DNA from 2 places in the Yokenella regensburgei genome. Region 2 is predicted to be linked to the other one. Evidence: predicted binding sites of a transcription regulator. Region 2 holds the regulator's gene; the other holds the start of a gene.
The links. The regulator PurR, encoded in region 2, represses purine synthesis genes. The targets are predictions, from matches to a motif close to CANGCAAACGTTTGCNTG.

Region 1 (4,212 bases), 810 kb from region 2:
GACGTGGCTGCTGAACTGGGGGGAACAGCAGTTTTGCCCCACGAACGTGCTGATATTTTCCCTCAAAATCGACGGTTTCCCCTTCCAGCAGGCGCCGCCAGATATGGGTAAACTCCGCCGAGGCTTCATAGCGGGCGGTATGATCGAGGAATACACCGTCGCCAGCCAGCTCCTGCGGATCGCTGCCGGTAACCAGGTTAAACAGCGCGCGACCGTTCGAAAGCCTGTCGAGCGTAGCGGCCTGCCGGGCGGCGACGGTGGGTGAAATTACGCTCGGGCGCAGGGCAACTAAAAATTTAAGCCGCTGGGTTACCGGGATCAGCGAAGCCGCCACCAGCCAGGCGTCTTCACAGGAGCGCCCGGTAGGGATAAGCACCCCGCTGAAGCCCAGCCGGTCGGCGGTCTGGGCGATTTGTTGCAGGTAGGCGTGGTCGACAGGACGGGCCCCCTCATCGCTGCCAAGATAGTGACCGTCGCCGTGGGTCGGTAAAAACCAGAAAATATTCAGACTCATAACGTTGCTCCCTGGGAAGTTGCGGGGTGCCAGATGCGGCTGCGCACATCGATTTTTTTCGGTACCAGATGATTGTCATAGAACAGATCGGCAGTTTGCTGCTGCAGCGCGGCGACGGCATCGCTCACCGCGGAGATAGCGGTAGGAGGGCGATGATCGAGATAGCTGGCGATGACGGGCTCCGGCAGCCCCATGGTTTTCGCGAGCAGCGTAATGCTTTGTGAACGCTGGCTCTGGGTCAGCGCGTCGGCCTGGCTGAAAGTGGCCAGCACCTCCTGCACAAACTCACCGTATTTTTCTGCATACGGTCGGGCGGCAAGATAGAACGATCCGGTTTGCTTCAGCGTTTCGCCATCTTTCAACACCCGAACGCCGCCCTGCAATAAGGCCGCTGAATAGTAGGGATCCCAGATGGCCCAGGCATCAACTTTGCCCTGCTGGAACGCCGCGCGGGCATCAGCCGGGGTTAAGTAAACAGGCTGAATATCTTTAAAGCTGAGACCCGCCTCCTGTAGCGCACGCAGCAGCAGGTTGTGCGAGCTGGAGCCTTTCTGGAACGCCACCTTATGGCCTTTCAGATCGGCGACGGTTTTGATCGCGCTGCTGTCCGGTACCAGAATGACTTCCGCCTTCGGCTTCGCCGGTTCAACGCCAACGTACAACAGATCCGCTCCGGCGGCCTGGGCGAAGATCGGGGGAATATCGCCGGTACTTCCAAGATCGATGCTACCGACGTTCAGCGCCTCCAGCATTTGCGGCCCGGCCGGGAACTCCACCCACGAGATTTTGCTCTGCGGATAACGCTTCTCAAGCAGCTGATAACTTTTTGCCAGCACCATACTGACGCTGCCTTTCTGATAACCAATGCGCAGAGTATCGGGCACCTGGGTTGCGGCATGGCTCCAGGCAGAAAGGGTGAGCAGCCCGCTCAGCGCCAGCGACTGCAGCCGCCATTTATAACCATTAAACATGAGCAGCTCCTTGCGGCAGATGGAATACGGGGGCGGGAATATCCCGGCGGTGCAGCGCCTGCCAGAAGGTTTCCAGTGCGCTGTCCAGACGGTGCTGCAGGTTGGGGCTAAACCGTGGCTGGTGCTGATAGTCGAGCACCTGGCTATCGTCAGCGAACACCCCGTGCAGAATTTCCTGTGCCTTCAGGGCATTGAGTACCGGTTTCAGGGCGTAATCGACAGCAAGTAAATGTGCCACGGTCCCGCCGGTTGCCAGCGGGAGCACCACTTTGCCTTCCAGTGCCCGTTCAGGAAGGAGGTCGAGCAGCGTTTTTAGGGCGCCTGAGAAAGAGGCTTTATACACCGGGGTGGCGACGATAAGCCCATCCGCATCGGCCAGCTGTTCTTTCAGCGCCAGCAAAGCAGGGCTGTCGAAGCGGGCGTAGAGGAGATCTTCTGGCGCAAAATTTTGCAGGTGCCAGTGACAGACTTCGACATCAACGCGGGAGAGTTTTTCCCGCGCATATTCCAGCAGCGCGCTGGATCGTGATGGAAAGCGTGGACTTCCCGCCAGGGTGATGACTCGCATAATCCCTCCTTATAACTAAATGTTCGCTTTTATCTAACATTGATAACATTTATCGCAGAGCGAGGAGGGTTTGCTAAATGATTTATCCGGGAGTGGATTGCCGGAAAGCGGCAATAAGGAAACCGATTGCGTTTTACTTCGTATTTTTTGCCGTAGGTCAATTCCCTTTCGTAGCAAGATCGAACATAATACGCCCCCGGTTTGCAACCGGGAATCCAGGAGAGTTCATGTACTACCCCTTCGTTCGAAAAGCCCTTTTCCAGCTCGATCCTGAGCGCGCTCATGAATTTACATTCCAACAATTACGTCGTGTGACGGGAACCCCGCTGGAAGCACTTGTGCGCCAGAAAGTGCCGGCAAAACCGGTAACCTGTATGGGGCTGACCTTTAAGAACCCGCTGGGTCTTGCGGCAGGTCTCGACAAAAATGGCGAGTGCATCGATGCCCTGGGCGCGATGGGTTTTGGTTCGGTAGAAATTGGTACCGTAACCCCACGTCCGCAGCCTGGTAACGACAAGCCGAGGATCTTCCGCCTGGTTGATGCCGAGGGGCTTATCAACCGCATGGGCTTCAATAACCTCGGGGTGGATAACCTGGTTGAGAACGTCAAAAAAGCGCATTTTGACGGTATTCTCGGCATTAATATTGGTAAAAATAAAGATACTCCGGTAGAGCAGGGCAAAGATGACTATCTGATTTGTATGGAGAAAGTTTATGCCTATGCCGGTTATATCGCGATTAATATCTCCTCACCGAATACCCCAGGGTTACGTACGCTGCAATATGGTGAAGCGCTCGACGATCTGCTTTCCAGTATTAAAAATAAGCAAGCTGAACTCCAGGCGAAGCATCATAAATATGTTCCGCTGGCGGTGAAGATCGCACCGGATCTTTCCGTTGAAGAATTGATCCAGGTGGCCGATAGTTTGGTGCGTCATAATATTGATGGGGTAATTGCCACCAATACAACGCTCGACAGATCCCTGGTTCAGGGAATGAAGCACTGCGACGAAATGGGTGGTTTGAGCGGTCGTCCGCTGCAATTAAAAAGCACAGAAATTATCCGTATGCTGTCCGCTGAATTAAACGGTCGGTTGCCAATTATTGGCGTCGGTGGCATTGATTCGGTGATTGCCGCGCGCGAAAAACTGGCTGCCGGGGCGACGCTGGTACAGATTTATTCTGGCTTTATTTTTAAAGGCCCACCGCTGATTAAAGAAATTGTTACCCATATCTAACCTTTTTGCTTCTTAATCTCCTCCAGGGCTTTATTTCCAGCCCTGGTTGTTTTATATTCCTTCATTGTTGCTTATTTAAACATTTTGGTCTTTTATTAATTCAGACGAAAAGTAAAGCGAAGCGGTAAAGCTAAATGTCGCTGGCAAAGTTGGCATGGTTAGCAAGGATGCAGGAAAGGAGGGGAACAAATATGCGAATTAAACCTGATGATAACTGGCGTTGGTATTTTGATGAAGAGCATGATCGAATGATGCTCGATTTAGCCAATGGTATGTTGTTTCGGTCGCGTTTTGCCCGCAGGATGCTGACTCCCGATGCCTTTTGCCCTTCCGGCTTTTGCGTTGATGACGCGGCACTTTATTTCTCTTTTGAAGAGAAATGCCGCCAGCTGGATTTATCGAAAGAACACCGTGCAGAGTTAACGCTCAACGCGCTGGTAGCGATTCGTTATCTTAAACCGCAGATGCCAAAAAGCTGGCATTTCACCACTCACAGCGAAAGCTGGCAGCCTGCCACCGGCGACGCCGCCTGTGTATGGCTCAGCGACAGCGGTGAAGCCGTCAATCTGCTGGTGGTTGAACCGGGTGAGAATGCGGCACTGTGCCTGCTGGCTCAGCCTGGACTGGTACTGGCCGGGCGCACGATGCAGCTTGGCGATGCGATTAAGGTGATGAACGACAGGCTGCAGCCGCAACCCGTCGTCGAAAGCTATAGCTTCGGTCAGGCTGTGTGAAAACGTAAACGCAGCGCAGTTTTGGGTACGCAACTGCAGCACAGAATGGTTCCATCCTCGCTGACCGCATTTTTCTTAAGCGCGCTGACTTCCCCATCAACAAGCGTGATCCGACAGCTTCCGCAGATCCCCGCCCGGCACGAGTAGGGCACCCGAATTCCCTGCTGTTCAAGCTGCTCCAGTAAAA
Region 2 (4,212 bases):
GGGTACCCCGCTGACCACTGACGCGAAGCCGCTGCTGACCGTCGATGTGTGGGAACATGCGTATTACATTGACTACCGTAACGCCCGCCCGAACTACCTCGAGCATTTCTGGGCGCTGGTAAACTGGAATTTTGTTGCGAAGAACCTGGCAGCATAAACCAGAACGCAGAAGGGTCACCCCTTCTGCGTATTTTTATCACTGACTGACCATCGCCTCTTCAGGCTGAGAACGCCCACCGAACAGCACCACAACCAGCGCCAGCCCGGCAATAATCGCCCCCATCACCGGTACAAAACTGTAGCCGAGGCCACCGGAGATCACCGCGCCACCGGCGGCGGCACCCAGTGCGTTACCGAGATTGAACGCCCCAATATTCACTGAAGAAGAAAGCCCTGGAGCTTCGTGAGCCACACGCATCACACGCATCTGCAGCGGCGGTACGACGGCGAAGGTTGCGGCGCCCCACACCACCATGCTGATAGCGGCGCCAATTTCACTGCGCGCCAGCAGCGGAATTGCCAGCATAATGACCATCAGCAGCAGCAGGAATACCTTCAGCGTCCGGCTGACCGAACGGTCGGCAAACTTACCACCAAGGTAGTTACCGATAGAGAAGCCCACGCCGATCAGCACCAGCATCGCGGTGATAAACAGCGGAGAGGCGTCGGTGATGGTGTGCAGGACTGGTGAAATATACGTATAAAGCGTAAACATCGCCCCGGCACCCAGCACGGTGGTCAGCAGCGCTGACAATACCTGCGGACGCATCAGTACAGAAAGCTCGCGTTTAACGTCAGGGCGCTCACCGGCACTCCCTTTTGGCAGAGAGAACCACAGGCTCAGCATCGCCACAACGCCCAGGCCGGCGGTAGCAAGGAAAGACATACGCCAGCCGATGGTTTCACCAAGCCAGGTCGCCGCCGGCACACCGCCGATATTGGCGATAGTCAGGCCCATAAACATGGTCGCCACCGCGCTTGCCTGTTTATGCTTCGGTACGACGCTTGCGGCCACCACTGACCCCAGGCCGAAGAACGCGCCGTGGTTAAGGCTGGTGATGATGCGTGATAGCATCAACGTGGTGTAATCCGGCGCAATCGCCGACAGCACGTTGCCGAGGGTAAAAATAGCCATCAGGAACACCAGCGCGTTACGGCGCGCCCGGTGAGACAGCAGCAGCGTCATCAGTGGTGCACCCACCATCACGCCAACGGCGTAGGCGCTGATTAACATCCCGGCAACCGGAATAGAAACATCAACCCCTTTCGCAATGACGGGCAGCAGGCCCATGGGTGAAAACTCGGTCGTACCGATGCCAAACGCGCCTATCGCGAGGGCTACTAATGGAAAATTGATTTTCATCTAACAACTCCGGTCAGCCGCGGCGAAGGCGCGGTACCCTATTAAGAAGTTGAAAGTATGACAGCAATCACAAAAAACAGAAGTGAAGGAATTGGCAAAAGATTATTGCGCAATTGATAACAATGGCGGGGGAAGGGATTGAGGGAGATGGCTCTCCCTCATGAAAATCAGTGCAGAACGGCCGTCAGCCCGGCCGCAACGATCAGGGCCAGGGTAATGATCGTGGTAGTCAGAGAGAGCTTCAGTTCGGTACTCATCAATTTTTCTCCTTTTTATCCCCACATGAAAAGTGAGCTTGCTCATTTTTACATAGTTAAGCACAAAAATCTGCACGCTTTTCGTCGCGATGATCATTATTTCTCTTTCCCTTTGCGCCAGGATGAGCCAAAATCCCACGCTAAATTAAAAGCGTACCGGCCATTGACCCCCTCCTGTCGTCCTGTGTCGTTTTCCCGGCGTAATGCAATCTGAAATGATTGCGTCAGGGTGTGTAGAGGCAAACGTTTACGTAGCAAGTTATACAGGAGTTCAGGATATGGTCTGGAGTGAGAGCCATGGCAACGATTAAAGATGTAGCGAAGCGCGCAAACGTTTCCACTACAACCGTATCACACGTAATTAACAAAACCCGCTTTGTGGCGGAAGAGACGCGCAACGCGGTGTGGGCAGCGATCAAAGAGCTGCACTACTCCCCGAGCGCCGTCGCCCGTAGCCTGAAGGTTAATCACACGAAATCGATTGGCCTGCTGGCGACCAGCAGCGAAGCGGCCTACTTCGCTGAAATCATTGAAGCGGTTGAGAAAAATTGCTTCCAGAAAGGCTATACCCTGATTCTGGGTAACGCCTGGAACAACCTTGAAAAGCAGCGTGCTTATCTGTCGATGATGGCGCAAAAGCGCGTCGATGGCCTGCTGGTCATGTGTTCTGAGTACCCGGAATCGGTTATCTCAATGCTGGAAGAGTACCGTCATATCCCGATGGTGGTGATGGACTGGGGCGAAGCTCATGCCGACTTCACCGACTCCGTTATCGATAACGCCTTCGAAGGCGGTTATATGGCGGGCCGCTACCTGATTGAGCGTGGCCACCGTGAAATCGGCGTGATCCCGGGACCGCTTGAGCGCAACACCGGCGCGGGCCGTCTTGCCGGCTTTATGAAAGCCATGGAAGAAGCGCTGATTAAAGTGCCGGAGCACTGGATTGTACAGGGCGACTTTGAGCCAGAATCCGGCTATCGCGCCATGCAGCAGATCCTCGGCCAGCAGCACCGCCCCACCGCCGTATTCTGCGGTGGCGATATCATGGCGATGGGTGCCATTTGCGCCGCCGACGAGATGGGATTGCGCGTGCCGACGGATATTTCGGTGATCGGTTATGATAACGTGCGCAACGCCCGCTATTTCTCCCCGGCGCTGACCACCATTCACCAGCCGAAAGATTCTCTGGGTGAAACGGCGTTCAATATGCTGCTCGACCGTATCGTCAACAAACGCGAAACCTCGCAGTCCATCGAGGTGCATCCGCGTCTGGTGGAACGTCGCTCCGTTGCCGACGGCCCGTTCCGCGATTATCGTCGTTAATCACTTCTGCGGGTCCGGAGCCTCCGGTACCCGCAGCCACTCCCGGTTCAGCGTTTCACTATCCCCAAGATAATCCAGCAACCAGGCCAGCGCCGGAGACATATCCTGCTGCTGCCACGTCAGGCAACAGGCAGAATCCTGGTACGGGTTTTCGAGACACAGTTCCACCCACTCCCCGCTTTCGATCCACGGACGAGCAAAATGCTCTGGCACCATGCCAACACACAACCCCGCCGACAGACAGGTGGCCGACGATGTCCAGTCCGGCACCACGACGCGTTTCTGGTTATCCAGAAGCCAGGTGGTCCGCTTTGGCAGCGATCGCGAGGTATCTTCGGTGACCAACGAAGGCCAGTTGCGCAACGCCTCATCGCTGAGCACGCCTTCCATGCTCGCCAGCGGATGATGATGCGCAACCACGCACACCCAGTGCAGTGTGCCCATATCGCGAAACGCGTAGCGTCCCCCGACCGGGATCGCCTGCGTCGCGCCGATCGCCATCTCTACCCGACCATCAGCCAGTGCATCCCAGACGCCGTTGAACACTTCCTGGTAGACAATCAGCTCGACGTCCTGAAAATGGCGATAGAAATCAACGATCATCTGCCGGGTACGTTCCGGCCTGACGATATTATCGACGGCAATGGGCAACTGGCCGCGCCAGCCGTTGGCAATCTGCTGACACTGCTGGCGGGTGATCTGCATTTTTTTGATAACAGAACGCCCTTCTTTTAAAAACCAGACACCGGCAGGCGTCAGTTCAACATCGCGATGGCGCCGTTCAAAGAGCGGTACGGCGAGCCACTCCTCCAGCTGACGTACCGTATAACTGACCGCGGAGGGCACGCGATGCAGCTCCTGGGCCGCTGCGCTGAAGCTGCCATTACGGGCGACAGCATCGACCACTTCAAGAGAATATTCAGACCACATTTTCTGCCTACAAAAATTTTGAATTCACTAAACAAATATTAGCGTTTCACAAGCCGCTTTGCACTCCCTACACTCAGCGCCTGAGTCGTACACCTGCATCTATAAAGAGAAAGTGATATGCAACCTGGAAAATTATTTCTTGCCTGGCTGGCCGGTTTAAGCGTGCTCGGCTTCCTGGCGACGGACATGTACCTGCCCGCTTTTGCCGCTATTCAAAGCGATCTACAAATACCTGCCGCCAGCGTGAGCGCAAGCCTGAGCCTGTTCCTGGCCGGTTTCGCCGTCGCGCAACTGCTGTGGGGACCGCTGTCCGACCGCTATGGTCGCAAGTGGATCCTG

Region 1: a site for PurR is predicted at 2,169-2,186, ahead of pyrD (quinone-dependent dihydroorotate dehydrogenase). Genes of this name have one in related genera too.

The regions. Positions count from the first base shown of each region.
Region 1 covers NZ_RBIZ01000003.1:1,876,907-1,881,118, reverse strand. Annotated here, with positions in the region: gene ssuD (FMNH2-dependent alkanesulfonate monooxygenase) at 1-514, opposite strand, end outside; gene C7387_RS09285 (sulfonate ABC transporter substrate-binding protein) at 511-1,485, opposite strand; gene ssuE (NADPH-dependent FMN reductase) at 1,478-2,053, opposite strand; gene pyrD (quinone-dependent dihydroorotate dehydrogenase) at 2,281-3,291, shown strand; gene zapC (cell division protein ZapC) at 3,483-4,025, shown strand; gene C7387_RS09265 (YcbX family protein) at 4,013-4,212, opposite strand, start outside.
Region 2 covers NZ_RBIZ01000003.1:1,068,689-1,072,900, reverse strand. Annotated here, with positions in the region: gene sodB (superoxide dismutase [Fe]) at 1-157, shown strand, start outside; gene C7387_RS05380 (MFS transporter) at 197-1,363, opposite strand; gene cydH (cytochrome bd-I oxidase subunit CydH) at 1,531-1,620, opposite strand; gene purR (HTH-type transcriptional repressor PurR) at 1,918-2,943, shown strand; gene punR (DNA-binding transcriptional activator PunR) at 2,944-3,873, opposite strand; gene punC (purine nucleoside transporter PunC) at 3,991-4,212, shown strand, end outside.